DNA from 3 places in the Bacillus sp. NPDC093026 genome. Region 2 is predicted to be linked to each of the others. Evidence: riboswitches for the same ligand, from Rfam matches in the RefSeq annotation. Region 2 holds a riboswitch; each other region holds the start of a gene.

Region 1 (9,913 bases), 200 kb from region 2:
CAAATACAGTTTCAGCCGGTAATTTTTGTTGGTTTAAAATTTTAATGTTGTTTCCTTCCCATTCGACTGAACGGGGGACTTCAAAATCTTTTCTCAATACCCGTCACTCCTTTACAGATTGTTGGAATAGTGCGACGAGGTCGGACGCTGTTTCGACTGCACAAGATTGTTTGATGAATGTTTTTCCTAGTGTAAGTGCTGCTTTTTTCTGAGTGAGACGTTTGGCTGGTGATGAAATCGCATCAAGATCGGCAGCATGTGCGAGTCCAATCGTTCGACGAACGAGTTCACAGCCGGCAAATCCGGTCGCTTCTTTTAAGATACGATCAAATGTTTTTTCTAAAAAGCTGTCTGACACGCTAAATGCTTCAATGCTGTCTTCTTTCCATGCTTTAGTGAAAACCTCTTTGAACGTAGCCCAAACATTTTCAACATGGTCAAAAAGTGGCTGTTGATCTTTTTCGTTTTCACGAGATAAAGCATTTAAGAGCAAGTTCGCTATAAATTGTCCAATATCGAATCCAAATGGACCGTAAAAAGCGAACTCTGGATCAATCACCTTTGTTTCATGATCGCTCGCAAATATACTGCCTGTATGAAGATCTCCATGGACAAGTGTTTCAGCCGAGGTCAAAAAGATTCGCTTCAGCTCTGCTGCTTTGGCCTGCAATTCTAAATCTGCCCATAGTTTTTCAACTTCTTCTCTTAACTCCTCTTCAAAGTCATTTGTTTCACTATTGAAGAAAGGGTCCGTAAAGACAAGCTTTTCTGTTATGTCACAAAGATCTGGGTTTGTGAATTGCTTAACATACTGTTTTTTGATTTTAGGATTTGTTGCAAAGTCAGATGTATAAAAAAGCGTTTTACCTAAAAATTCTCCAACATGATCTGATAAGTGCGGATAGTTTTTTCCGGCAATTAGCCCTTTTCTGACGATTTCTAGGTGTGAAAGGTCTTCCATTGCAGTGACAGCAAGAGTTGTATCAGAATAATAGACTTCTGGTACAAGATGTGGTACGTATTCAGATTGTTTAATGAGCGCGGCACTTTCAATTCTTGCGCGATCTAATGTAAGTGGCCAGCTTTCCCCAACGACCTTTGCGTAAGGTAAGGCCTGCTTGAGAATGAGTCCTTTTTGATGTTTGTGATCAAAGATATGAAAGACATAATTTAAATTTCCGTCGCCAATTTCAGTACATGTCAAATGGCTGCTTTCCTGTATTAAACCTAGTCTAATGGCAAGTGCAATAGCCGAGCTCTCTGTTAATTCTTCGTATGATGCCGTAAGTGTTACCAATTGCTTCCCCTCCAAATCATATAAAAAACCTCTTTCTCCCGAGAGAAAGAGGCTTGATAGTGATCTATGTGTTCAAAGCCCCTCTTATCTCTCAGCACATACGTCTGATGGAATTAGCACCGTGCCCTACAAGACAATTGTCTTGGCGCTTATATTGCTACGCCCCACTTCACAATGGTATTAACGGTCGGTTGCTGTTGGGGTCAAAAGGCCAATTCCCTCGCCCAACTCTCGATAAGAGAAATCAATATGTAATTGTTCAATTCATGTACGCATTTCTTAATTCAAGATATTATCAGAGCGACTCTTCGCATGTCAATCTTTTTTCAAAATTGCTTTACAATTCATAAAACAATCCATTACAGTGAGTGTATTGTCATGTAACTTGAATAGAAGGTGAAAATATGGAATTCCAACAATCAGATGTTTTGAAAAAATTGCCTGAACAGTTTTTTGCTTCGCTCGTTCAAAAAGTCCAAAAGAAACTTCAGGCTGGGGCAGATGTGATTAATTTAGGACAGGGAAATCCTGATCAGCCGACACCGCCGCATATTGTCAAAGCAATGCAAGCAGCGGTAGAGAAGCCAGAGAATCACCAATACTCCTCATTTCGTGGAACAGCGAAGCTAAAGAAGGCGGCCGCTGCATTTTATCTAAGAGAATATGGCGTCACGCTAGATCCTGAGACTGAGATTGCAATTTTATTTGGCGGTAAGGCGGGACTTGTTGAGTTGCCACAATGTTTACTGAATCCTGGAGATACTGTGCTAGTCCCAGACCCAGGCTACCCTGATTATTGGTCAGGCGTAGTGCTCGCTGGAGCTGAAATGGTCACAATGCCACTTCTTGAAGAAAATGATTTTTTGCCTAATTATGATCTATTGTCAAAAGATCATAAGGAAAAAGCAAAATTGATGTACTTAAATTATCCAAACAATCCGACTGGCGCTATTGCAAGTCGTGCGTTCTTTGAAAAAACCATTCATCTAGCGAAAGATCACAATATTTGTGTTGTCCATGATTTTGCTTATGGCGCCATCGGATTTGATGGAGAAAAGCCAATCAGCTTTTTACAAACGGACGGAGCAAAAGAGACGGGGATTGAAATCTATACATTTTCAAAAACTTATAATATGGCAGGCTGGCGAGTTGGTTTTGCAGCAGGAAATCCATCTGTAATAGAAGCCATTGAGCTTTTTCAGGACCATATGTTTGTTTCACTTTTTAAGGCGACTCAAGATGCAGCGGCAGAGGCTCTATTAAGTGATCAAACCTGTGTGCAAGTGCAAAATGATCGATACGAGAAAAGACGAAATACATGGATTAATGCAATCAGAGAGATCGGCTGGGAGGTACGTGCACCAAGGGGCTCTTTTTTTGCATGGTTAAAGGTGCCTGAAGGTTATACATCTGAATCCTTTTCTGACTTGTTATTAGAGAAAGTGCATGTTGCAGTTGCGCCGGGAAATGGCTTTGGTCTTCATGGTGAAGGCTATGTCAGAGTCGGGCTTTTGACAAGTGAGGAGCGGTTAAAGGAAGCAGCTAAACGGATTGCTTCATTGCGTCTATTTGAAAAAAAGTCATTGACAACATAAAAAAACGATGCGATAATTCAGGCAATATGTAAGAAAATTGAATATTCTTATCAAGAGTAGGCAGAGGGACTAGCCCAATGAAGCCCGGCAACCGACTTCCAAGAAGCACGGTGCTAATTCTTGCAGCAGGCGCTGAGAGATAAGATTCAGATGAATGAAACGAAACCTCTTTATGGCGCTACCCTAGCACTTGAAGAGGTTTTTTTATTGAACATATAGAGGACGCGATAGAAAGGGGATTCCTAGTGAGTGAATTACTAGCAACATATGTATTAACACACCAAGAGGATGAACAAATTGACCAGAAAGCAGAGCAAATCGCACTTGGATTAACGGTCGGATCATGGACGGATTTGCCGCAATTAAAGAAGGATCAACTAAAAAAACATAAAGGCCGCGTGATCGAAGTAAAGGAAAAATCTGTGCGAGAAAATGGTCTTGTTCAATCAGAAGTGACAATTGGTTATCCTGAAGCCAATTTTTCGACTGATTTACCAGCCGTTTTGACGACTATTTTTGGGAAGCTTTCACTTGATGGGAAAGTGAAGCTTGCCGACATAGAATTTTCGACAGCGTTTAAGCGAAGCCTACCTGGACCGGTGTTTGGAATTGAGGGCATACGAAGCAAACTGAATGCTTTTGAACGACCGCTTTTAATGAGTATTTTTAAAGGTGTGATCGGTCGTGATATGCAGGATTTAAAAGAACAGCTTCGTTTGCAGGCTTTAGGCGGTGTTGACTTAATCAAAGATGACGAAATTTTATTTGAAAACCCATTGACGCCATTTGAAGAACGTATCAAAGAAGGAAAAAAGATCCTAAATGAAACGTATGAAGAGACAGGACGCCGCACGCTTTATGCAGTCAATTTAACTGGCAGAACCTTTGACTTGAGAGATCGAGCTCGAAAAGCAGTTGAACTTGGAGCAGATGCGCTATTATTCAATGTATTTGCTTACGGACTTGATGTGATGCAGAGCTTAGCGGAAGACCAAGAGATTCATGTCCCCATCATGGCGCATCCAGCGGTGAGCGGTGCATTTACATCATCTCCTGAATATGGATTCTCGCATTCTCTTCTTTTAGGTAAATTAAATCGATATGCTGGTGCCGATTTTAGTCTTTTTCCATCTCCTTATGGGTCAGTCGCACTTCCGAAAGAAGATGCACGAGGCATCTATGAAGCTTGCGTGAAAGAGGACACTGTTCAAAAAACATTCCCTGTTCCATCAGCGGGTATTCATCCAGGAATGGTGCCGCTATTAATCAGAGATTTTGGGTTAGATCATGTGATCAATGCAGGCGGAGGTATCCATGGACATCCGCGCGGAGCCATCGGTGGAGGAAAAGCATTTAGATCAATGATCGCCGCTGTTTTAAGTGGTGAGCCAATAGAAGAGAAGGCGTCATCTTGTCAAGATTTAAAAGCAGCACTTGATCTTTGGGGAAGGGTAGCAGATTAAATGAAAAAGCCAATTGTATGTTGTGATTTTGACGGTACGATTACAACAAATGATAATATTATTCGCATTATGAAGCAGTTTGCTCCAAGTGAATGGGCGCAGCTGAAAGATGGCGTCCTGTCAAAGGAGATCACGATCAAAGAAGGCGTCGGACGCATGTTTCGTTTATTGAATAGTGAGCAGAAGGAAGCCATTCAGTCGTTTATTCTACATGATACAAACATTCGAGAAGGCTTCGAACAATTTGTCGCTTATTTAAAAAAAGCAGAGATACCCTTTTATGTCTTAAGCGGCGGTATGGACTTTTTTGTGTATCCTGTACTCGAAGGCATTGTGGAAAAAGAACACATTTATTGTAATCACGCGTCGTTTAAGGAAAAGAACATTCAAATTGAATGGCCTCATGCCTGTGATTCACAATGTCAAAATGGTTGTGGCTGCTGTAAGCCATCGATTATTCGAAAGCTCGCACATGAGAATGATTTCATTGTCGTGATTGGAGATTCAGTGACAGATATTGAGGCAGCAAAATGTGCTGATCTGACGTTTGCTCGTGATTATTTGCTGAATGAATGTAGAAATCTAGGCCTCATACATAAAGAATATGAAACATTTGTTGATGTAAAAGCGCAATTTGTTCAAATAAAGGAAGTGAAAAAATGGCAGATGCAAAGAGCAAACGGTGGCAAGAGCTAGCTGATGTCAAACGTGAACTGGCAGCAAGAGACTGGTTTTACGGAACAAGCGGCAATTTATCTATTAAGGTGTCGGATGAGCCAATGACTTTTTTGGTGACGGCAAGCGGAAAAGATAAACGAAAAGAAACAGACGAAGATTTTGTGCTTGTTGATGAAACGGGTCAGCCGTATGAGCCAAATCAAAAGCTTAAACCTTCTGCCGAAACGTTGCTTCATACTTATTTATATCGGCGGACAAAAGCAGGTTGCTGTCTCCATGTCCACACAATTGATAATAATGTCATTTCTGAGCTGTACGGAGACGAAGGAGAAATTCGTTTTAAGGGAAACGAAATCATCAAAGCGCTCGGTTATTGGGAAGAGGATGCAGAAGTCGCTATTCCTATTATTGAAAACCCGGCTCATATTCCGCAGCTTGCTGAACGATTTGCAGAGCACCTCACAGAGGGCATGGAGTCAGGTGCTGTACTCATTCGGAATCATGGAATTACGGTTTGGGGAAAGACAGCATTTGAAACAAAGCGGATGTTAGAGGCATACGAATTTTTATTTAGCTATCATTTAAAATTAAAGCTTTATAAGACGCAGTTTGTGAAATAAAAAGGAGGAGAGACATATGGCTACCATTTATATTCATAACGAAGAGAAAACACTACTTGAGAACGAGCAAGAGGTTGCTACTTATTTAGAAAAACAAGGTGTCATTTATGAACATTGGAATATTGATAAGTTACCAAGCCATTTATCAGAAAAGTATGATTTAACGGATGAGGAAAAAGCCGAAATTTTGTCCGTTTTTAAAGACGAAATTCAAAGCATTTCAGAGCGAAGAGGGTACAAAGCACAAGATGTCATTTCATTATCTGATGCGACACCTAATCTAGATGAGCTGCTTCAAAACTTTAAGCGTGAGCATCATCATACAGATGACGAAGTACGATTTATTGTGAGCGGCCATGGTATTTTTGCAATTCAAGGAAAAGATGGTGTATTTTTTGAGGTGAGATTAAATCCAGGAGATTTAATTTCTGTTCCTCCTAATACCCGTCACTACTTTACACTACAAGAGGACCGCAAAGTGGTCGCAGTTCGCATATTTGTCACAACTGAAGGATGGGTCCCGATTTACAAAGAAGAAACGGTCTAATTCAAGAGCTGATCATTCCGCTAGGACGGAAGGTCAGCTTTTTTTATGAAAATAGACATAAAATGAGAAGATGATAGTTGATTTTGAACTTCTGCATAGGATAAAATTCTGTTTAATCAATGTGTCAGTCCTGTCCAAATTTGAAGTTTACCCCCAAAACTGATTGGGTAAAAGGTCTTTAGACTGTAAAAAATTAAATCAAATCAGCTTATTTAATTTAATTTACAAATAAAGTATAATTTTGGTGTTAGCGATTTAAAGAGTAAACAGACGAATTCACTGCGGGAGCTGAGATCATGAATATCTATGTAAGGAAAGAAAAGCTATTGATGTCAATCGATGAAAAGAGAAAACAAATGGTAGAAGTTGCTCAAGTAGAAGGATATACAGGCGAAACGACGATTAAATATAGTCAAGAGCTGGACAACCTGATGAATGAGTATCAGCACCTTCTTTTTCATGAGAAGCAATCTGTTGCATCCTTTCATGATATTGTGTGCCAAATGAGCCTCCTATCTGTGAATCGTCCCTCTTATTGACATAAAAAAACCGGTCTTGCATCAGGCAAAACCGGCTGAAAACCTTAAGCTATGCTGAGTGAGCGGAAGGGAGCATAATCATGACCGTCGTTCCTTTGTTCACTTCACTATGTATATCGATTGTCCCGCCATACATGGAAATGATTCGTTTACAAACGACAAGCCCCAGACCTGTCCCTTTTTCCTTCGAAGTAATAAATGGGAGGAATATATGCTTGAGCATCTCTTCTGGAATTCCTTCACCCGTATCTTTCACTTTAATGATGACATGTTCTTTTTCAGCCTCGATTATAATCTTCAAATGACCGCCATTTGGCATCGCTTCTAAAGAGTTTTTTGCTACATTCAATACGACTTGTTTAATATGATCCTTAGTACAAAAAACACCAACATCTTGTATTGTATTGATCTGCAAATCGACCTCAACATTATAAAGATTGGCCTCTGAAAAAACAATCGGCATAATCTCACTCACAATTTCTTTCACGGAGTTCATCTGCCATTTTTCTGCAGTTGGTTTTCCTAATACGAGAAATTCACTCACGATCTGATTGATGCGTTTAATTTCTTCCTCTATCACAGAAAAATAAAGCTGATCTTCCTCTGAATGGTACTTCTTTTGGAGTAGCTGTATAAAACCGCTAATGCCTGTTAATGGATTACGAATCTCGTGAGCCGTACTTGCCGCAAGTGTTCCAATCAATTCAAGCTTTTGTGCTTCATTTTGATGACGTTCCTGCTGGGTTTGCCGCCTTAAAATGAAATATTGGACAAGTGTGAATAAAATATTTAATAAAATAAATACACTGGATAAGGGGAACAGCATAACAGACAAAACTTCACCTGTTGTAGCACGTTGCGGAAAAACCTCAAGCTTCCAACTATTTTCGTCTAAATAAGTAGACACTGTACTGCCGTTTCCTGATGCTGGCGGTGGACCGCTTGTAAACACAACATGTCCATTTTGATTGAGCATCTTAAAATGAAGCTCTGGGTTTAATACATTCATGATATTTCTTAAATAATCAATTTGAATCGCTGCTACAAGAACATTGGTGACATTCTCGTTTTCATCCAATACAGGTACACAAATGGAGAGAATAGGTTGCTTTGTAATTCTACTCACATAGTTATCTGTAATCACTGTCTGTTTTGTTACTAGAATTTGCTTAAAGTAATCTCTAAATGATAAATTGATTTTTTCTTTTAATGGAGTTGTACTAGCTGTTACATCTCCTTTTTTGTTTAAGAGATACAAACCTGAAAAGCGTGGTTCTTGTTTATAAATTTTCTCTAAGATGTGCTGTACTTTCTTAGGATCCAGCGGCTGATCAAATCCCATCGCAAGTGATGTCAATCTCGCTTCTGTCTCACTAATTAAATAATTCATTTGATTCTTGTGAATATTTAACATAAGTGTAGCGGTTTGTTTGTTTTTTAAATCAATTTTTTCAGTTTCTTTTTCGTAGATAAAATAACTAATGATTAGGGTTGGAATCATCACCAAAAGAAGGTACAGTCTGATTTTCTTCCAAAACCCTTTCAGTATACTCATCATTCATCGCTCCAACGTATTACCTAATAGACTTATTATAGCATTGAACCTATCTTTATTACGAAAACTTGTGTAAATTAAAAAAATTAGGTGATTCGTTATGGTCTGATTTTCATGCATTTATTGATCAAGATGTTGACATTTTACTTATTGTTTATTAAGGTCACATTAGTGGGTTGCATTTTATAAAGGATGATAAAAAATGACGAATAATCATGTTGAGAAATCTTTGAAATTATTTATTGTATTATCACGTGCCTATCGCTCAATTAATCACCATATGAATAAACATATTGTGAAGCACGGTCTAAATCAGACTGAGTTTGCCGTTCTGGAATTACTTTATCATAAAGGCGATCAGCCGCTTCAGCAAATCGGTGATAAGATACTGCTCGCAAGCGGAAGTATTACGTATGTGGTAGACAAATTGGAGAAAAAAGAACTCCTTAGTCGTAAGGCTTGTGCTGAAGACCGCAGGGTGACATTTGCGCATATTACTGAAAAGGGACGAGCTTTACTTGACGACATTTTCCCAGATCATGCGAAAGAAATACATGAAATGATCAGTGTATTAAGTGAAGAAGAGAAGGATGCCTGTATCAATATGTTGAAAAATGTAGGACTGCATGCGAAACATTTATATGACCATAAAGAATAACACAAAATAAAAAGGAAGCCTGATGCAGCTTCCTTTCAGCGTGTAGACAAACCCTCGCATTTCGTTGTCGGATTCTCGAGCGCTGGTGCTCACGAATTTCATATTCGCTCCGCACAAGTAACTCGGGTTCTTCCTAGACTTCAAGGGTTTTCAATTCACGATGAAAAAGACAAAGGGCTAAAATAAAAACCATTTTAGCCCTTTGCCAACAATCTGAGGAAGCCGGTGGCTTCTTTTTTTATTTAGCTTTTTTCTCGATCGGTAAAATGAGTACTTCTACACGTCTATTTTTACTTCTGCCTTCTGCTGTGTCATTTGAAGCAATTGGCTTAAATTCGCCATAGCCTTTTGTACTGAAATTCTCTTGGTCTAGATGACTGTTCTCAAGTAGAATATTTAAAAAGTTAACAGCACGAATGGCACTCAAATACCAGTTGGATTTAAACTCTGAATTTCTAATGGGTACATTGTCTGTATGTCCGCTAATGACAATATCACGTGCTGGATTAATGACGAGTAGTTTTGAAATTTCTCTTGCAAGTGGAACATCTTGTGACCGAATGTCAGCTCGACCTGAATCGAAGAAAATACTGTCTTCAATGGTAATCAACAGACCTTCATCAGTTAGCTTTGTCTCGAGCTTAGAGCCAAGCTTTTTTTTAGCAATAAATGTATCCACTTGCTTTTTGACCTTTGTTAAGACTGCCTGATCTCGTGCTTTTGCTCTGGCTTCTTCGTCATCTTCTGCAAACTTTTTGGTTTCGTTGCTGTTTTGGATTTCCTCTGTGTTTTGCATACTTGATTGATCCATTACACCAGTACCACCAGTAAATACAACATTGAAAGATTTGGCCATCTGTTCATATTTTGCAACATCAATTGAACTTGAAGCGAACAAAACAATAAAGAGGGCAAGAAGAAGCGTCAGAAGATCAGCGTAAGGGATTAGCCAAGACTCATC
Region 2 (9,913 bases):
AAAAAGAGAACAAAAGCAGATGCCTTTTTCCCTTCCTGCAATTCATTCAGCCCATGCTTTTCAAGCCGCTTTTGTACATCTTCTTCTGACAGTCCGTCACCTATCGATGTATTCATTGTTTTTAATAAATCGGTTTGGTTCAGTTCATGCCAATTCATTTGACCTCGTCCACTCCTCTTTTGTTCTCTCTCATATGCAGTGTTCTATAAGCCAGTTTATTCAGACTCGTCCCAAATCATGCTATAATAATAAGACTGCCTAAAGAACGAGAAAACGTAAGGTTCTTTCAGTAGATTTGTGTGAAAAAAGAGGGTGTATCAAACATGTCATTTGACGGCATTTTTACATACGGTATGACAAATGAATTACAAAAGGCGTTAACAGGTGGAAGAATTTCAAAGATACATCAGCCATATAAACATGAGCTGATCTTCCATATCCGAGCAAACGGACGGAATCACAAGCTGCTCTTATCTGCTCACCCAAGCTATGCACGAGTGCAACTGACCGAGCACCATTACGAAAATCCAAGTGAGCCCCCGATGTTTTGTATGCTTTTACGAAAGCATCTTGAAGGTGGATTCATTGAACGTTTTGAGCAGATTGGGTTAGATCGAATCATTGTTTTGCATGTGAGAAGCCGGAATGAAATCGGTGATGAACAGATGCGGAAACTCTATATTGAAATCATGGGGCGACACAGCAACCTCATTCTTGTCGATGATGAGACAAAGCAAATCATTGACGGACTCAAACATCTGTCTCCTTCTGTTAACAGCTATCGAACCGTGCTTCCAGGTCACGAATACCTACTGCCACCTGCACAGCAAAAATTAAACCCTTTTGATGTGACGAAGGAAGATATCTTAAAACATTTACGCTTTCAAGAAGGGAAAATCACCACTCAAATTGTAGATACCTTCTCTGGTGTTTCCCCGCTCTTTGCAAAAGAAGTCGTCCATAGAGCCGGTCTTGCAAACCAAGAAACGATTCCAACCACACTGCTTGAGATGTTTCAACTCATTCGGACGCTTTCCTTTACACCACAGCTCACGAGGAAAGATGGCAAGGAGTATTTTTACTTATTGGAACTCCAGCATGTAAACGGCGAAATCAAGACATTTGACACTCTAAGTCAACTGCTGGACCGCTTTTATTTTGGAAAAGCTGAAAGAGACAGGGTGAAACAACAAGCAGCTGACCTTGAACGGTTTGTAGTAAATGAAAAGAAAAAGAATGAAAACAAACTGAAAAAACTGATAAAAACCCTTGAAGAATCTCAAAATGCGCACAAGTACCAGCTCTATGGTGAATTGTTAACTGCCAATTTATATGCCATACAAAAAGGCGATAAAGAAGCGACCGTGATCAATTATTATGATGAAGAAAGTAAAGAGATGACCATTCCGCTGAAAACAAGCAAGACCCCTTCTGAAAATGCTCAGGCGTATTTTACAAAATATCAAAAGGCCAAAAACGCCGTTGAGGCTGTACAAGAACAAATTGAACGAACAAAGCAAGAAATTGTTTATTTTGAACAACTCATTCAGCAGCTATCCTCTGCCTCTCCAAAAGATTTAGAGGAAATAAGAGAAGAGCTTATTGAAGGGAGATATTTACGCGCAAAGCAAAAGCGTCACACAAAAAAGAAAAAGCAGACGTCCATTCAGCTTGAAACATATGAATCTTCTCAGGGCATTCTCATTTTGGTCGGAAAAAACAACAAACAAAATGAGTATTTAACCACAAAGGTCGCTGCCCGTGATGACATTTGGCTACACACAAAAGATATCCCAGGATCGCATGTCGTCATACGTCATCAAGCACCTGATGAACAAACTTTGCTAGAAGCTGCACAAATCGCAGCCTATTTTTCAAAGGCAAAAGAGTCAAGCTCGGTTCCCGTCGATTATACGAAAATTCGGCATGTCAAAAAGCCAAACGGAGCAAAACCAGGGTTTGTCACATATGACCACCAACAAACACTGTTTGTCACGCCGGATGAAGATGTCGTGTTAAAGCTGCGAAAATAAAATAAACCGATAAAATCCGGATTAGATTTTATCGGTTTTTTCTTTGTTTTGTTATTCGTTCTTTTCTCTCCATATAAAGTACGTCAAGCGCTTCTATATCTTCGTTTTCAAGCATGGCTTCAATCGTTGTAGCTAGCTGTTTTGTCCGGGCTGGACTTGCACCGCTCGTAGATACTGAAATCGTCACTTTCCCTGCTTTGATTACCTTTGGCATGATCACAGACCCTAGCTCTGACTGGCTCACGCAATTGACAAGTTGATGAGGAAGCGATGTTTTCGCAATCCATTCGTTGACAGCATGATCGTTTGTTGCGGCTACAATGAAAAAAGCCTCTTTCAAGTCTTCAACGTCAACCTTCTTTTTTTTCCAATGAAGCTTATACGTATCAATTAAACGCGCCATTTCAGCACAAATTTCAGGACTGATCACGGTGATATCGCAAGGCTCAGCGCATATGGCATTTACTCTCCTTGCCGCAATCGTTCCGCCCCCGATAATCAGCACTTTTTTGTTCGATAAATCAAGATGGATTGGAAGCATGTCTATCTCCTCGAAAACGAAAAGCATCTTCTTTGTTTAATATCGTTTCTTTGATGCGCTCAATATATGCAGCCTTGACATGCGGGTGGAATCCAATATATCTACACACATGGATATTTTGCAGGCGTTTTCTGACCTTGCTCGCCTCTCTTTCAATCTCTTTCATTAAAATCCCCGTAAACAGAAGATAAGGAACGATATACACAGGCGTATCATGATCAGCGGTTAACTGCGCCAACACATCTCGATAATTTGGCTCACATGCCGTAATGAAACATGGGAAAACTTCCGCATGTGGAAGCATGTTTCGAACGTCGTCTGCAATCCCGCATACATCCCGCTTCACATCAGGATCAGAGCTCCCGCGACCAATTAGGAGGATTTGCGCCCTCTCACCTCGGTAACCCGCTTCCTCTATTCTCGCCACAACTGCTTTTGTGACCTCTTGGTTCACACCGATCGGTTTTCCATATGTTATTTGCACATGCGGAAATCGCTGCTTTCCCTTTTCAATTTCGATCGGTATATCTGATTTGGCATGCATGGCGGTTAACAGGAGGAGCGGGACAATTGCAATGTGTGTTGCTCCTTTTTTCACACAAGCTTCAAACCCTTCTTCAATGGAAGGCTTCGTCAGCTCCAAAAAACAAATTTCTTGTATATCTGCTTCAACAAGAGGCATACAGCTTCTCATAAAGGAAATGGCTTTATCCTGTGCTTCTTTTACCCTGCTTCCATGCCCAACATATAGTACAGCTTGTTTCATTTGACTCCTCCTTGCCACCGCGTTGTGATCAGACGAAAAGACACGATAGATGTACGTGTCTTTCCCATTAGATATCATTTCTCAATGAGTTTCGGCTCAAACCAGTTTAGCTTTTGATGAAAATGAACCACATCTCCTACAACAATCAAACTAGGGTGCTCGATCCCTTCTTTTTCAACTGTTTCAGATAGAGACGCTACTGTACAGCAAGTGGTCTCCTGACGAGTCGTTGTTCCCCAGTGAATAAAAGCAGCCGGTGTTTCGGGGTCTCGCCCATTTTTCAAAAGAAGCCGCTGCACTTTGTCGACATTTTTGACCCCCATGTAAATGACAAGGGTATCAATGCCAGTGGCTAGCGCCTCCCATTTCTCTTCAAAATGCTCATCCTTCTGATAATGTCCCGTGACAAAGGCGACATTCGAACTATACTCACGGTGCGTGACAGGTATACCCGCATAAGCAGCCGCTGCAATACCTGATGTAATGCCAGGCACTACCTCATATGGTATACGGTGTTCAGCTAAGCACTCTATTTCTTCACCACCCCGTCCAAATACAAAGGGGTCGCCGCCTTTTAGACGAACGACAACTTTTCCCTCCTTTGCATGGGCAACAAGCGCATCATTAATGGCTTCCTGTCTCATCGTATGATGATTTGGGAGCTTTCCGCAATAGATCAATTCTGCGTCATGTTTGGCATGGGCGAGAATGTCTTCATTGACAAGACGATCATATAAAATGACATCTGCCTCTTGTATCGCCTTATGGGCCTTCAATGTAATTAACTCTGGGTCACCCGGTCCGGCACCAACAATGTATACTTTCCCCATCGCATGTTCTCTCCCTGCCATCAAACGATTATTTCGTTTTTCCCTTTACATAGTCAACAAGCAACTGTTTTGATTCTTCACGTGTGAATTCGTCTGTATTCAAAACTAGCTCAGGTGCAGCCGGTTCTTCGTATGGAGAATCAATTCCTGTGAAAAATGGAATTTCTCCTCTTCGTGCTTTTTGATATAATCCCTTCGGGTCACGCTCTTCACAAACATTGAGATCACATTTCACATACACTTCATGAAATTCACCTTCTTCGACAAGCTGCCTTACAATTTGGCGATCTTCTTGAAAAGGTGAAATAAAGGCAGTGATGACAATCGTACCTTGCTCGACAAAAAGTTTCGCCACTTCCCCGATGCGGCGAATGTTCTCTTTCCGGTCATCATCTGAAAACCCTAAGTCTTTATTAAGTCCGTGGCGTACATTATCACCATCAAGAACAGTGACTTGATACCCCTGTTCAAACAGCTCTCTTGCCGCTAGGTTTGCAATCGTCGATTTCCCAGAACCACTTAGACCAGTAAGCCAGACAATCACGCTTTTATGATTGTTTTTCTGTTGATATTCTTCTTTTGTAATAGACGCATCGTGCCACACGATATGCTCGTTACTCATGTCTCTACCTCCTTTAGGATACAGTTGTTTTTAATCCGTCAATTAATGTTTCAATGACTTCTTTTCGGCTGAACGTGCTCGGCGGTAATTCACCGTTTCTTAGCATTGTTCTTACCTTTGTACCTGAAAGAATGACATGCTCACTTTTATCATGAGGACACGTTTTTGGTGTTGCCATGGCTTCACATGTATTGCAGTAGAAACTATGTTCAAATTTTAAAGGCGTGATGCCAATCTCTTCACTCGTAAATTGATCAAATAATTCCTGCGCTTCGTATGTGCCATAATAATCACCAACACCCGCATGATCTCTTCCAACAATAAAGTGTGTGCAGCCATAATTTTTTCGAACAAGTGCATGAAATATCGCTTCCTTTGGTCCAGCATAACGCATTGCAGCTGGAAATACACCTAAAAAGACGCGATCTTTTGGATAATAACCGTTCAATAATACTTGATAGCTTTTCATTCTCACATCTGCTGGGATATCATCGGCTTTTGTTTCACCAACCAGCGGATTTAAAAATAAACCATCTACTGTCTCAAGTGCTGTTTTTTGAATATATTCATGGGCACGATGTACTGGATTTCTCGTTTGGAAACCGACAATCGTTTTCCAACCATTTTCTTTAAAATGTCTTCTTGTCTCTTCTGGTTCATAGGTGAATTGAGGGAATGGCTTTTCGCTACGCTTGGTCAGTGTAATTTTACCACCAATATATGTGTCACCGCGCTCAAATAATTTTTTCACCCCTGGATGATTCCGATCATTTGTTTTATACACATTCACAGCTTCTTTTTCCTTATCTGGCGTGTATTGATCTTCCACCTCAAGTATCCCGTAAACTGTTCCATTGTAAGATAAACGGACGATATCTCCCTTACGAATTTCCGCTGCCTTTTCCTTTGTGACTGGAAGAGTAATAGGAAGAGACCAAACAACACCACTTGCTAGTCTCATGTCGCTCACAACGGCTTCATAATCGGCTTTTGTTAAAAAGCCTTCAATTGGACTATACCCGCCGATTGCAATCAGTTCAAGGTCTGCAAAAGAGATCGTATCCAGTTCGATTTCCTTCTCTGCTGTGCTTAAATCATATTCTTCATTTACTCGATTAATTAATACGCCACCATGTGGTGTTAAACTCATTTGTTCATCTTCCTCTCAATGTTCAAGTTATTAGATGTTAATAGTCAGATTTATCGTTAAATGCCGCCGCCTTGTTCATGGATGGAGTTGCTTTCATTTTTGACTGCCTTCATCAGACTTAATGCGCCGAGTGAAGCAAATAACACACTCATCATGATAAAGATAGAATAATAGTCTCCTTTTAAGAAAAAGCTTACCAGCAAATAAGACAAGCTGAGTGATAAGAATGGAGAAACAACCCAGACTTTCAGCATCTTTTTCACGACATGTTTATGAAAAATGTTCGGTCCACCCTTTGCCATCCCAAGACCAATAATTGATGAAGAGGTGATTTGGGTAAGTGGTACAGGCAAGCCGAAAATAGAGCTCACAATGACAAGTCCAGCACCGGTACTAGAGAGTAAGATGCCTTCACCTGTTTGATATCGTGTGATTTTCTTACCATTTGTTTCAAGTACTCTCCTACCGAGTAAAAGTGCACCAAGCGCGACAAATATCCCCCCGTAAAGTGTACCTTGCCCTACTGACAGGACCCCTGATGCCACTAGCGGACCTACAGCATTGGCAACATTGTTCATACCAGCTGAAAAAGCCTCTAGAAAGCCACTGATGATTAAAGCGATAGAAAGAATGCCGACACCTTTTTTAGATAATGTGTGTTTTGGGAACAGTCTGATGATTTTGATCACAGTAAACGTGAAAGCAAAAGCAATGAGTGGAATAATGATCCAAAATGCGACGATCACTAAAATGGATTTTACAAACAATACTTTGTATGCCACGGCAACACCAACAACAGCTCCAACCGTTACTTCACTTGTGGATAGCGGGATGGCCATCAGATTCGCAATAAATAATGATAATGCAGCGGAACCAATGATAATGCAAACAATTTCAAGTGTAATCACAGATTCTGGCATAATACCAGAACTGATGGTTTTGACAACTTCACCGCCGCCAATCACTGAACCTGCTAAAATACCTCCAGCACAAACGATGAGTGCATAAAGCGGTTTTTGAATCGCTCCTGATCCATACGCAATTCCCATAGAAGCTGCTGCTCCGCTTGCGCCAATATTTAAAGCAAAGAATAAACTAAATAAAATTGCAGCGATTTCCATTAATTATGCTCCCTTATTCATGTAATCCGCACTCCGTCTTTGCTGTTCCAGCCCATCTTCCAGAACGCAGATCATCTGCAGTGAAGGCTGGTTGTGTACATGGTGCACAGCCAATACTTGGGTATCCTCGATCATGTAGCGGATTATAAGCAAGTTCCTGCTTTGATGCATATCTCCATATATCTTTCCAAGTCCAGTGGATGAGCGGACACACTTTTACTGATTGGAATTTATCATCCTTATTTAAAAAGTTTGTACCTGCTCTTTTTGGTGACTGCTCTCTTCTTAAGCCAGAAAGCCAAGCCGGATAGCCTGATAATGCTTCTTGCAAGGGAATGACCTTCCGCATATGGCAACAGCTTTGAGGATTTGTTTCCCACAGTTTGTCACCATGCTGTTCATTCTGCTGTTCAACTGTCAGATCAGGTGTTTTCATCACAATATCTAATCCAGGGTATCTTTCCTTCACCGCATCAATTGTCTCGTAAGTCTCTTTGAAATGTAGTCCTGTATCTAAAAAGACAATTCTCGCATCTTTTTTGACTTTAGCGATTAAATCAATCAAGACAATGCCTTCTATACCGAAGCTACATGCATAAACGAGCTGATCACCATAATGACCGTACGCCCATTTCAGCACAGATAGGGCTCCTTTATACATATCGTCCTCTTGAAATGTAATGGACGGCTCTTGCCAATTTTCATAAGTTAACATTGTTTCTCCCCTTCCGGAGTATTGCTCATATTGCTATAGCGCACTACTTCAATCTGATTTTTTCATTTTTCTCTACTTGAATTATTTGACCGTCTTGAACAATCAATGTGATTGAACCGAATTTCATATCTCCAATCAATTCTTGCATGTTTTTCACTAAGTCTTCATCCTGGTTTTGTTTCACTTCCATCTCCTCTTCCTCCTCACCATTAAAAATAAAAAAACTTTCTTTCAATCCGAAAGAAAGACGAGGAAGCTCACGATTTCCTTATCTTTCAAAATAGAATCATTTTGCAGGAAGTAGCACCTTGCTCAGGATAGCAGGTTGCTGGGTTTCATCGGGCCAGTCCCTCCACCTCTCTGGATAAGAGTTTTAATTTGTATTAAATATTAACACAATTCAAACAAAAGTCAACCCGACTTTATTGATAGGATTAGTTTTTATTCACATTTGGGTCTATTTTACTATTTTAAACCCACATGAAAAAAGCCGTGCATCTGGGCACAGCATTGTTAGAGCGTCTCTTCCATCCAAGATTCAGAGGAAGGGTCTTGTCTCCAGCGTTTAAGTTTATTCATAGCAGATGGCTCGATGGCTCTTAGCTCAAGCGCCGCATCTGTCAACGCATCATAGTCTGTCAGTGTGACATATGGAATGTCTTTTTCCGCAAAAGCAGCAACTGCTTTTGGCAATCCATATGTGAAAATGGCCGCAACTCCAAGCACTTCACAGCCCTCATCTTGAAGGGCGGCGACAACTTCAAGGACGCTCCCTCCAGTTGAAATGAGATCTTCTACGACAACAACCTTTTGACCAGTCGTTACCGCTCCTTCGATCTGATTTCCTTTTCCATGTGCTTTTGGCTTATTTCTCACATAACACATAGGCAAATTTAGACGATCTGCCACCAATGCCGCATGCGGGATTCCGGCCGTTGCAGTACCGGCTATCACTTCTGCTCCCTCAAAATAAGTTTGAATGAGATCTTTAAGTCCTTCAGCGATGTCATTTCTGACGTTAGGGTACGATAATGTCAGGCGATTATCGCAGTAAATCGGTGATTTAATACCGCTTGCCCACGTGAATGGTGCATCTGGTTTTAAGGAGACGGCTTTGATTTGTAATAAATGTTTAGCAATTTTCGTTTTCATACGGCTGTCTCTCCCACTCTTTGATCATTTGATGATAGGCTGCAATTGGATTTGCTGCTTTGGTGATCGATCTCCCCACAACAATTTGTGAAACACCTTGTTCTTTTGCAAAAGCAGGTGTGGCTACACGCTTTTGGTCATCGGTTTGATCATTTGGCAAACGAATACCTGGTGTGACGGTGAGAAAGGATGGTGAGATATGCTCATGAATGGCCTTTGATTCATGTACAGAGCACACAACACCGTCTAGTCCGCTCTCGTATGCCATTTGTCCGTAATGAAGCACGGTCTCCTCAAGTGGACGATCAATGAGTATTTCTTTTTTCATGATGTCTTCTGACGTACTTGTGAGCTGAGTCACTGCAATAATGTTCGGTCTACTTTGTCCAGCTGATGTTCCGCTTTCAAGACCCTCTACCGCTGCTTGCATCATTCTTTTTCCGCCTGCAGCATGGACATTAACCAAATCCACCCCAAGTGCTGCAAGCCGGTTCATGGCTTTTTGAACCGTTGTTGGAATGTCATGTAATTTCAAGTCAAGGAAAATACGGCAATTTTTTTGTTTCAGTGTTTCAATTATGGCAGGACCTTCTTGGTAAAAAAGCTCCATGCCAACCTTCACAAATAATGGCTTCCCTTCAAATAGATCTAAAAAGGCAAGCGCCTCGCTCCCTGATGGAAAATCAAGTGCGATGATTGGCAAATGCTTCATGCTTCCAGCTCCTTCCGATACATTCCTCTACTGATGAATAACCATGAGCCGCCAGAACTTTAGGCAGATCTTCAATGATTTCTGGACAAACGAATGGATTCACGAAATTGGCTGTTCCAACAGCTACAGCACTTGCGCCTGCCAGTAGGAATTCAAGCACATCTTCTGCATGTTGAACCCCGCCCATCCCAATAATCGGGATACGAACAGCCTGACTGACTTCATATACCATTCGAATGGCGACAGGTTTTACTGCTGGACCTGATAATCC
Region 3 (9,913 bases), on a different contig from region 2:
ACAGCACATCTTGACATGTACGGACAAGGGAATGTAAATAATCATGATCCTCTTGATCATTTCGATATTGATAATACGGTTTCAGCTCTGCATGGATATCAAGCGCATCTCTCATCGCTTGATGCAGCATATGAAAATCAGCAGGATCAAGGGAAGTACTGCGGTCACACAAGTTATCTAAATAGTCACTAATGGTTTGATACGCCACAATGAATTTAACACACGTCTCTTTTTCTTCACCTGCTAAAAGAGATAGAATACCTCCTCCTTCACAGTGAAATGTTTTACTCGCAATGCTCGCTAGTGCCTGAGTTCTTAGTTCTTCGTTTTCAATCGTTTCTGCATGAGCTCGCCACTTTTTAAGCTCCTGATGAACGAGCGGAAAAATATCCTTATAAACCTTTGTCATCAGTGCAAAAGGACGCTCTGGTACTGACAAATCAATCCACCCCCAACTTAAAGCTCACAATGAAATATATTGATCTGTAAAGGCTCTTGCCGCTTTAAACACATCTTCTCGTTCAGGCTCATTAAAAATTTCGTGATACAGCCCTTCCCATTCACGGTATGATTTATTCAATGATTCAATGCCATTAAACCATTTAATGACCCTTGTCTTATCAACAATCTTGTCATCACCCGCCTGCATTAAAAGCAGCGGAATAGACCGGAAGGCATTCGTCGGTTGCATGGCAGCATCAATGTTTTTCACAAGTTCCCGATACCATCTAACAGAGACTTTTGTGACATAAAGAGAGTCATTAGAATCTGCTTCAATCACTGCCTGATTACGCGTCGCAAGCTCTATGGATAGCCCAGACTCCACCTTAAAAGACGGTGCCAGCACATTTAATCCTTTTGAAGCTAAATCCATCAGTTTCTTTGGTTTAAATTGCAGACCTAAACAAGGTGATGATAAAATAAGTCCATCAATCTTCGTATGGGTATACTGCTTGACCCACTCAATCGAAATGAGTCCACCCATGCTATGACCAAGTAAAAAAGTTGGAAGTCTGAATGACTTCGCATGTTCCATCCACTCATCTACTGTGTCAATGTATTCTTGAAATGAGCGAATATGGCCTCTGGCCCTTGTAGTTGTCCCTTGCCCAGGCAGGTCACCCATCACGACATGATAGCCCGCATTCCGCCACATTTCAATTAACCATTTATAGCGGCCATGATATTCACTTGCACCATGTACAATCACAATTGTACCAACTGGTCTTTCAGCATGCCAAGTCCACAAAGTAAACACCTCACAAAAGTTGTATTAAGAAAGGAAGTCGAAAAAGTGATTTATCCATATCATCAATTTACACCTGAGATTCATGAATCGGTCTTTGTAGCAGATAACACCATTATTACTGGCGATGTCACAATCGGAGAATATTCAAGCATTTGGTTCCAAACTGTCATCAGAGGCGATGTCGCTCCTGTGAGAATCGGAAAAAACGTCAATATTCAAGACTTGTCCTGTCTGCATCAAAGCCCTGGAAAACCACTTCTTATTGAAGATGGTGCTACAATTGGACACCAAGTCACATTACATAGCTCAATCATTCGAAAAAATGCCCTCATTGGTATGGGATCGATCATTCTCGATGGAGCGGAAATTGGTGAAGGAGCCTTTATCGGTGCAGGCAGTCTTGTCCCGCAAGGAAAGGTCATCCCAAACGGTACACTCGCTTTTGGTCGTCCAGCCAAAGTCGTTCGCACATTAACAGACGAAGACATTCAGGATATGGATCGTATCCGTAGAGAATATGTAGAAAAAGGACAATATTATCGTTCCCTTTTATCCCGCTAAGACAATGCTGTTATCTTCACTTTATCATGTTTTTTTCAGGATATTAAGCAATAACTATGTACCGCTTGTTATTTTACCCTGATTTAAACTTTCTATCATGACAAAAAAGGTTTTCAGCACATAGCTGAAAACCTTTTTCATGAACTAAAAATGACTTCTTTTGGTTGATGATTCAACTGTTCAGGGTCAATACTGCGCTCTACATATATGCTGTACCAGATCATAAAGATTAAGACCGTCCAAATCTTACGGCTATGATCTGCTTTACCAGCACAATGTTCATTTAATAGATCAAGTACATATTCTTTGTTAATATACTCATCTGTTTGACTATTTTGAATGATATCTTTCGCCCAAGCATTCATTTCATTTTTCAGCCAATGACGAATTGGTACAGGGAATCCTAGTTTTTTACGATTTAACACATGATCTGGTACAATACCCTCTGCTGCTTTACGCAACAAGTATTTAGTTGTGCCATCTTTCGTTTTGAGCTCTTCAGGAATTTTAGAAGCCGCTTCAAATACAACCTTATCCAGAAACGGAACACGAAGCTCAAGAGAATTGGCCATGGTCATCTTATCTGCTTTTAGCAATATGTCACCGCGCATCCAAGTATGGATATCAACATATTGCATTTTGTTAATATCACTGTATCCCGCACTTTCCTCGAAGTATGTCTTTGTGACATCACGATACGTTACGTTTGGATCATATTGTTTTAACAGGTTTTTCTTCACTGGCTCTTCAAAGATTTTCGCATTTCCGATATAACGCTCTTCTAATGGTGTACAACCACGGATGATGAAGCTTTTTCCTTTCATTCCTTCTGGCATCAAACGCGCCAAACGAAGAAGTAGCTTTTTCAGCATAGATGGAACAGATTCAAATGGTTTTAAGGAAAGCGGCTCGCGGTAAATATTGTATCCACCGAATAGCTCGTCTGCTCCCTCACCAGATAGAACAACTGTCACTTGTTTTTTCGCTTCTTTTGCAACGAAATAAAGCGGAATCGCCGCTGGATCAGCTAAAGGATCATCCAAGTGCCAAACAATCTTTGGAAGCTCGTTCATATATTCCTCTGGGGAAATGACTGCACTAAAATTTTGCAAACCGAGCTTATCGGCTGTTTCCTTTGCCACATCAACCTCACTGAAACCATCTTGCTGGAAGCCAACAGAGAACGTTTTCAGCTCAGGGTGAAATTCCTTTGCAACAGACACAATGAAAGAAGAATCGATACCGCCTGATAGGAATGAACCAACAGGTACATCACTTCTCATATGCACTTTCACAGAATCATAGATGGCATCTCTTACTTCTTCTATTAATTTTTGCTCTTGTGTTTGTTCAGGCTTGAATTGGACTTTCCAGTATGTTTTAAATTGAATTTCTTGACCAGGACGCAATGTAAACTGATGACCCGGCTCTACTTTTTGCACTTTTTGATCAAGTGTATTTGGCTCAGGAACAAATTGGAAAGACATATATTGCTGCAAGGCTGTCTCATCAAATAAAATGTTCTCATTTACAGCCATAAGGCTTTTGCGTTCAGAAGCAAAGTACACTCGATCATCCATTTGTGTAAAATAAAGTGGTTTAATTCCAAAAGGATCTCTTGCGCCATATAGTAGCTGCGCTTCTTTATCCCAAATGAGAAACGCAAACATTCCACGAAGCTTAGAAGCCGCTTCTTCTTTATAATGACGATATGTAGCAAGAAGCACTTCAGTATCAGAATCTGTACTGAATGTATAGCCCATTTTCACAAGCTCTTCCTTTAACTCCACATAATTGTAAATCTCTCCGTTAAAAATAATCCAATACTTCTCATCTTCATAAGAAAGCGGCTGCTTTCCATGTTCCACATCTATAATACTTAAACGTCTAAATCCAAATCCTACATGCTCATCATGATAGTATCCCTCATCATCCGGACCACGATGAACGATGAGGCGATTCATTTGTTGAATTAACTCTTCCTGTTCTGTCGTTTCGGACAATGGACGGTGATTCAATACACCAACAAACCCACACATATTATTGCCTCCACATTATGTTATTTCTTAATAGTAGACCTATAATTAGACAGTCTTTTGACTCATTTCGTTTCACATTTTCAAACTTTTTGTTGAATTTTTTTCACCAAAAGGAAAACCGCTTAAAATAAGCGGTTTAATATGTTGTTATAGTCCTAATGCTTCCTTGCGAAGCGTGTCGGCCTTATCTGTTTTTTCCCATGGTAGATCTAAATCGTGTCGGCCAAAATGTCCGTATGCAGCCGTTTGTTTATAAATAGGACGGCGCAGATCAAGCATTTTGATAATGCCAGCCGGACGCAGATCAAAGTTTGCACGAACCACTTCAATTAACTTCTCTTCAGAAGCTTTTCCTGTTCCGAACGTATCAATAGAAATGGACACAGGCTGAGCTACACCAATGGCATAGGCAAGTTGCACTTCACAAGATTCTGCAAGTCCAGCTGCTACAATGTTTTTCGCTACATAACGAGCAGCGTATGCTGCAGAACGGTCAACCTTCGTTGCATCTTTACCTGAGAAAGCGCCGCCGCCATGACGAGCGTAACCGCCATACGTATCCACGATGATTTTCCGTCCAGTTAAACCAGCATCACCTTGAGGTCCGCCGATAACGAAACGACCTGTTGGATTAATAAAGTATTTCGTATTTTCATCCATCAATTCACTTGGAACCACAGGGCGGATGACATGCTCTTTCAAGTCGCTTTGAATTTGTTCAAGCGTCACTTCTGGTGCATGCTGTGTAGAGATGACGACTGTGTCAATGCGAGCTGGTTTGTTTTGTTCATCATATTCAACTGTTACTTGTGTTTTTCCGTCAGGACGAAGGTATGAAAGCGTTCCATCCTTGCGCACTTCAGTTAAGCGGCGAGATAATTTATGTGCTAGTGAAATTGGTAGCGGCATCAGCTCTTCTGTTTCATTGTTTGCAAAACCAAACATTAGCCCTTGGTCACCTGCACCGATCGCATCAATTTCTTCTTCAGTCATTGTTCCTTCACGTGCTTCAAGCGCTTTGTCTACGCCTTGTGCAATGTCAGCTGACTGTTCATCAATTGATGTAAGAACCGCACATGTTTCCGCATCAAAACCATATTTCGCACGTGTGTAGCCAATTTCCTTAATGGTGTCACGTACTGTCTTTGGAATATCAACATAGGTAGATGTTGTAATCTCACCGCTTACTAATACGAGACCGGTTGTGACAGAAGTTTCACAAGCAACACGTGCATTTGGATCTTTCTTTAAAATTTCATCTAAAATGCTGTCTGAAATTTGATCACAGATTTTATCTGGATGTCCTTCTGTTACTGATTCTGAAGTAAATAAACGACGATTTTGACTCATAATGGCAATTCCTCCTGTACAAGACCACATCCTCCCAAGATGGGGCCTTCATATGATACGGAACTCGTTCCCTCTTATAGAAAAACGTTTATATTAGAGATGTTATTGGCAATTTGTACATATGATATCCCAAAAATAAAAAAACCATTTCCTTCAATGCGAGGAAAGGGTCTGATATCTGCATGCCTTTCACTCTTATCGCTCAAGGTGTTCTTGTACCTTGCATCAGGTTAGCACCTTGGTTTCTCAGCATGTTCATGCCTTTGTTATAAGAAACCGGTTGCTGGGCTTCATCGGGCCTGTCCCTCCACCAACTCGGGATAAGAGTATCCGTTCAATAAAATATCTTATCTTAACCCTTCTATGCTGTCAATGCTTCTAAAGAATTATCTCTCCTCTTTATTAGCTTGACCAAAAAGCATATTTTCATGGCAGAAATGAAAAAACACACACAAAAATATCTAAATAGTATAGACTATTATTATCAATGTGTTATACTAATCAAAACAAACAAATTCAACGGTAAAGGAAGGGTTTTTTATGAACTCAGTGGATTTAAAAGAAGATTTGCAGTCATTGCTCTCATTAGAAAATACGCATCAAAATTTATCTGTTCCGAAGCTTGTTGAAAAGATTTTGGCACGCAATGAAGGCGTTTTAACATCAACAGGAGCTGTCCGAGCCACAACAGGTGCGTATACTGGACGTTCTCCTAAAGATAAATTTATCGTAAAAGAAGAAAGCTCTGAGCATAAAATCGATTGGGGTCATGTGAACCAGCCTATCTCCAAGGACGCATTTGATCGTTTATATACAAAGGTTGTGTCATACTTAAGAGAACGTGATGAACTATTTGTATTTGAAGGGTTTGCCGGCGCTGACAAACGATACCGCATGCCGATTACAGTTGTAAACGAATTTGCATGGCATAACCTATTTGCAAAACAACTTTTTATCAGACCGGACGGTTCTACACCATCATCAAATGAGAAGCCTTTTACCATCTTATCTGCACCTCACTTTAAAGCAGACCCTGAAAGAGATGGAACAAACTCTGAAACCTTTATTATCGTCTCTTTTGAAAAACGGACGATTCTAATTGGTGGAACTGAATATGCGGGTGAAATGAAGAAATCGATTTTCTCTGTGATGAACTATCTGCTTCCTGAACAAGATATTCTTTCCATGCACTGCTCAGCAAACGTTGGTCAAGAAGGTGATGTTGCATTATTCTTTGGTCTTTCTGGTACTGGGAAAACCACCCTTTCCGCAAGTGCAAGCCGCAAGTTGATCGGTGACGATGAGCATGGCTGGTCTGGAACAGGTGTCTTTAATATCGAAGGCGGGTGTTATGCAAAATGTGTGAACTTAAGTGAAGAAAAAGAACCACAAATTCACAAGGCAATCCGCTTCGGTTCAGTCCTTGAAAATGTTGTGCTCGATGAAGAAACGCGCGAAGCTGATTATGATAACACGTTCTTTACTGAAAATACACGTGCTGCTTATCCAATCGAAATGATTGATAATATCGTCAAACCAAGTATCGCAGGTCATCCATCCGCTATTGTCTTTTTAACGGCTGATGCATTTGGCGTCTTGCCTCCAATCAGCCGGCTAACAAAAGAACAAGCAATGTATCATTTCTTAAGCGGTTATACTAGTAAACTAGCAGGAACGGAACGTGGTGTGACTTCACCAGAAACAACGTTCTCAACTTGCTTCGGTTCACCATTTTTACCACTTCCAGCTCACGTATATGCAGAAATGCTCGGCAAAAAAATTGATGAGCATGGTGCAAAAGTATTCCTTGTGAATACAGGTTGGACTGGTGGCGGCTATGGGTCGGGCAAACGAATGAACCTTGCACACACAAGAGCGATGGTTCAAGCAGCCATTGAAGGCGACCTTGACCATGCAGAAATGGTCACTGATGACATTTTTGGATTGCACATTCCGCTTCATATTCCTGGCGTGCCAGATGAAGTACTTCAACCAGCCAAAACATGGGCAGACCCTGAAGCATATCAAGAAAAAGCACGTTTCCTTGCCAATGAATTTAAAAAGAACTTCAAAAAATTCAGCCATGCAACAAGTGATATTGAAGCAAAAGGCGGACCACTCGTTTAAACAGACGAAAGCTGAGGGAATCCTCAGCTTTTTTAATTCGTTGAATGTAATGAAATAAGGCGGTAAGTCACCTTTGTTACATTATCTGTCAGTTCTAGTTTTTCAACATGAGCTGTTCCTGTTTTTTCTCCGGCTTTCGTTTTCCGCACCTCAAGCGGAATGTTTAACGGATAAATGCGGTACCCTTCCTTCATGAGCTCAAACACATTCTCTTCAATTCTTGTCTCTTTTCCTTTTGTGACAATCATTGTATTAAATTCAATAGGCATTCCCATAACGAAAATCCCCCTACTTTCTATATTTCTTTCTAGCATTTATTTTACCATATTTCCGCTTTTTCGGCTGTGCATCCATGTTGACAGCCGTCTGACAATCTCTCGATTATGTTGCGGGGGGAAATAATGATTGTATCCATGGAAATACCATGTCTCCACAGACTTTCCATGCTTACGTAATGCTTCCTCCAATAAATACGCATGCTCAATCGAAACATTCTGATCCTGTTCTCCATGAATAATTAAAACAGGTGCTTCGATTTGATCCACGACATTCAGGGGGGTTCTCACCTCGTATTCCTCTGGTACTTTATGAGGCGGACCGCCAATCACACGCTTCATCATTCTTCTCATATCAACACGTTCTTCATAAGTGAGCTTCATATCACTCACGCCTCCCCATGAAACAAAGGATGCGGCCTTCTCCTTCATTTCAACAGCCGTCCAAATCCCCATCATACCGCCACGAGAAAAGCCAAAAATATGGATACGGTCTTTTTTCACCTTAGGATGATGCTTCAAAAGCTGAAATGCAGCAAAAGCATCTTGCCTGTCCTCTCCTGCAAAATCTTCGTTGCCTTCGCCCCCCTGATTTCCGCGATAAAAAGGAGCAAACACAACAAAGCCTTGCGCTGCAAATTGCACGATTCTCCCTGGCCTGACCATCCCGACATTTTTAATGCCGCCTCTTAAATAGAGAAAGCCATCATAAGTGCCATCTTCTGTTGGTTCTGCGAGTAGCCCTTTTATCCGGAGTCCATCTGCCTTATACGTCACTGAGTATAAGTGAATATTCGGATGGGGTGAAGGAAACCTTCTTTTTGCCACAATCACTCGTTGTCTCTCCTTTTCATTCTTCGTTACTCGTATTGTCTCGTAATCGCTTCTGCGACTAGCTGTCCTGATTTTGTAACAATCGGGGTCCCGCCTCCAGGATGACTTGTCCCTCCTACAAACCAAAGCCCTTCAATATCCTTTGATTTATTATTGATTCGAAAGAACGCTTGCTTAAAAGAATTTGAGGACATGCCGTAAATGGCTCCTTGATAAGCGCCGGTTTTCTGCTGCAAGTCAAGCGGCGTTTGAACAGCCTCATACTCTACAAGCTCTTCAATATCAAAAAAACCTTTTTCCTTTAATTTTGTTTTGATATGCTGACGATATGTCTCCTTTAGCATGTCCCAATCTTGCTCTTTTGTCACATAAGGCGCATTTGCCAATACAAAAAAGTTACTTCTATCTGTTCCCCCGCTCAAATCCGGTTCAGAATGGCCTGAATAGCAAATGTAAAGCGTCGGATCACTCGGCAATTGCTTTCGCTGGAAGATATCCTTGAATTCCTGCTCATAATTCTCAGGGAAGAACACATTATGATGAGAAAGCTGTTCATATACTCTAGGCACACCAAGTAAGAGGACAAAGCCAGATAAAGATGGCTCTATTTTCGACAGTTTTTGATTAAGATAACTCGGACGATCTTTTTCAGCGATTAGCTGCCGGTATACGGTGAGCGCATCTGCTCCCGCAATGACTTGATCTGCTTCATACATTTTTTGCCCCGTCTCAACTCCCTGGATACGCCGATCTGTTACATGAATTGTTTTCACTTGCTCGTTTACATGAATCTGTACACCTAATTCCTTCGCCAATGTTTCAAAAGCTTCAACTAATCGATATGTACCGCCCTTCACCCCATAAATGCCCTTTTCCCCTTCTAAATACGCCATCATATTAAAAATCGCTGGTGCTTCATATGGTGATGAACCAATATATGTTGCATAACGCCCAAACATAGCCAGTGTATGGGGATGACGAAAATATTGACGCAGCAGCCGCTGAACGGATGTAAAAGGTTTAACAGCAAGAAATGCTTTCATCAACTTCATATCCGTCTTATCCTTCCATGTCAATAACAAACGATTTAAAAACTGATCCTCTGCTAATTGAAACAACCTCTTTGATTCACGTAAAAATGCGCGATATTGCTTTGCATCCTCTGGACTAAATTGGGCAATTTGTGTTTCCATCTGCTCTATATGCGGCGTAAGCTCGACAGTATGACCATCTGAAAAAAAGTTTTTTGCAAGCGGGTAAATGGGATAAAATGTCACATAATCTTCCATTCGTCTATGACAGGCTGTGAATACCTCTTCAAAATACGCCTTCATCGTGATGGTACTTGGCCCCAAATCAAAAGAGTATCCTTCTCCTTTGTGGCGCTGTAACTTCCCGCCAAGAGCTGCTTCTTTTTCAAGAATGGTGACTTGAAACCCACTTGACTGCAGGCGAATTGCAGCCGATAATCCGCCTAG

What was found. A riboswitch is a leader RNA that binds a small molecule or an ion and turns the genes downstream of it on or off. The one in region 2 is predicted to bind S-adenosylmethionine.
Region 1: it holds a riboswitch for S-adenosylmethionine, as region 2 does, so the genes downstream of both, mtnW (2,3-diketo-5-methylthiopentyl-1-phosphate enolase) here and ACIQCE_RS01985 (DUF2292 domain-containing protein) in region 2, are expected to answer to the same signal.
Region 3: it holds a riboswitch for S-adenosylmethionine, as region 2 does, so the genes downstream of both, metK (methionine adenosyltransferase) here and ACIQCE_RS01985 (DUF2292 domain-containing protein) in region 2, are expected to answer to the same signal.

What each region holds. Positions count from the first base shown of each region.
Region 1 is NZ_JBIVPN010000001.1:584,141-594,053, reverse strand. It holds gene mtnA (S-methyl-5-thioribose-1-phosphate isomerase) at 1-97, opposite strand, end outside; gene mtnK (S-methyl-5-thioribose kinase) at 104-1,297, opposite strand; SAM riboswitch class I at 1,379-1,538, opposite strand; gene ACIQCE_RS03005 (pyridoxal phosphate-dependent aminotransferase) at 1,702-2,892, shown strand; SAM riboswitch class I at 2,937-3,038, shown strand; gene mtnW (2,3-diketo-5-methylthiopentyl-1-phosphate enolase) at 3,138-4,355, shown strand; gene ACIQCE_RS02995 (2-hydroxy-3-keto-5-methylthiopentenyl-1-phosphate phosphatase) at 4,356-5,051, shown strand; gene ACIQCE_RS02990 (methylthioribulose 1-phosphate dehydratase) at 5,015-5,653, shown strand; gene ACIQCE_RS02985 (1,2-dihydroxy-3-keto-5-methylthiopentene dioxygenase) at 5,670-6,200, shown strand; gene ACIQCE_RS02980 (Spo0E family sporulation regulatory protein-aspartic acid phosphatase) at 6,497-6,739, shown strand; gene gerPC (sporulation kinase KinD) at 6,789-8,294, opposite strand; gene mhqR (MarR family transcriptional regulator MhqR) at 8,497-8,952, shown strand; gene motB (flagellar motor protein MotB) at 9,191-9,913, opposite strand, start outside.
Region 2 is NZ_JBIVPN010000001.1:387,637-397,549, forward strand. It holds gene ACIQCE_RS01940 (calcium-translocating P-type ATPase, SERCA-type) at 1-158, opposite strand, end outside; gene ACIQCE_RS01945 (Rqc2 family fibronectin-binding protein) at 324-2,033, shown strand; gene ACIQCE_RS01950 (precorrin-2 dehydrogenase/sirohydrochlorin ferrochelatase family protein) at 2,062-2,574, opposite strand; gene ACIQCE_RS01955 (sirohydrochlorin chelatase) at 2,555-3,340, opposite strand; gene cobA (uroporphyrinogen-III C-methyltransferase) at 3,415-4,170, opposite strand; gene cysC (adenylyl-sulfate kinase) at 4,199-4,792, opposite strand; gene sat (sulfate adenylyltransferase) at 4,806-5,942, opposite strand; gene ACIQCE_RS01975 (sulfate permease) at 5,999-7,063, opposite strand; gene ACIQCE_RS01980 (phosphoadenylyl-sulfate reductase) at 7,077-7,778, opposite strand; gene ACIQCE_RS01985 (DUF2292 domain-containing protein) at 7,822-7,926, opposite strand; SAM riboswitch class I at 8,044-8,149, opposite strand; gene pyrE (orotate phosphoribosyltransferase) at 8,292-8,930, opposite strand; gene pyrF (orotidine-5'-phosphate decarboxylase) at 8,911-9,642, opposite strand; gene ACIQCE_RS02000 (dihydroorotate dehydrogenase) at 9,614-9,913, opposite strand, start outside.
Region 3 is NZ_JBIVPN010000004.1:186,897-196,809, forward strand. It holds gene ACIQCE_RS11705 (tetraprenyl-beta-curcumene synthase family protein) at 1-439, opposite strand, end outside; gene ACIQCE_RS11710 (alpha/beta hydrolase) at 464-1,249, opposite strand; gene ACIQCE_RS11715 (gamma carbonic anhydrase) at 1,295-1,810, shown strand; gene asnB (asparagine synthase (glutamine-hydrolyzing)) at 1,948-3,849, opposite strand; gene metK (methionine adenosyltransferase) at 3,997-5,199, opposite strand; SAM riboswitch class I at 5,392-5,526, opposite strand; gene pckA (phosphoenolpyruvate carboxykinase (ATP)) at 5,740-7,326, shown strand; gene ACIQCE_RS11735 (DUF2584 domain-containing protein) at 7,359-7,601, opposite strand; gene ACIQCE_RS11740 (alpha/beta hydrolase family protein) at 7,641-8,435, opposite strand; gene ACIQCE_RS11745 (phytoene desaturase family protein) at 8,462-9,913, opposite strand, start outside.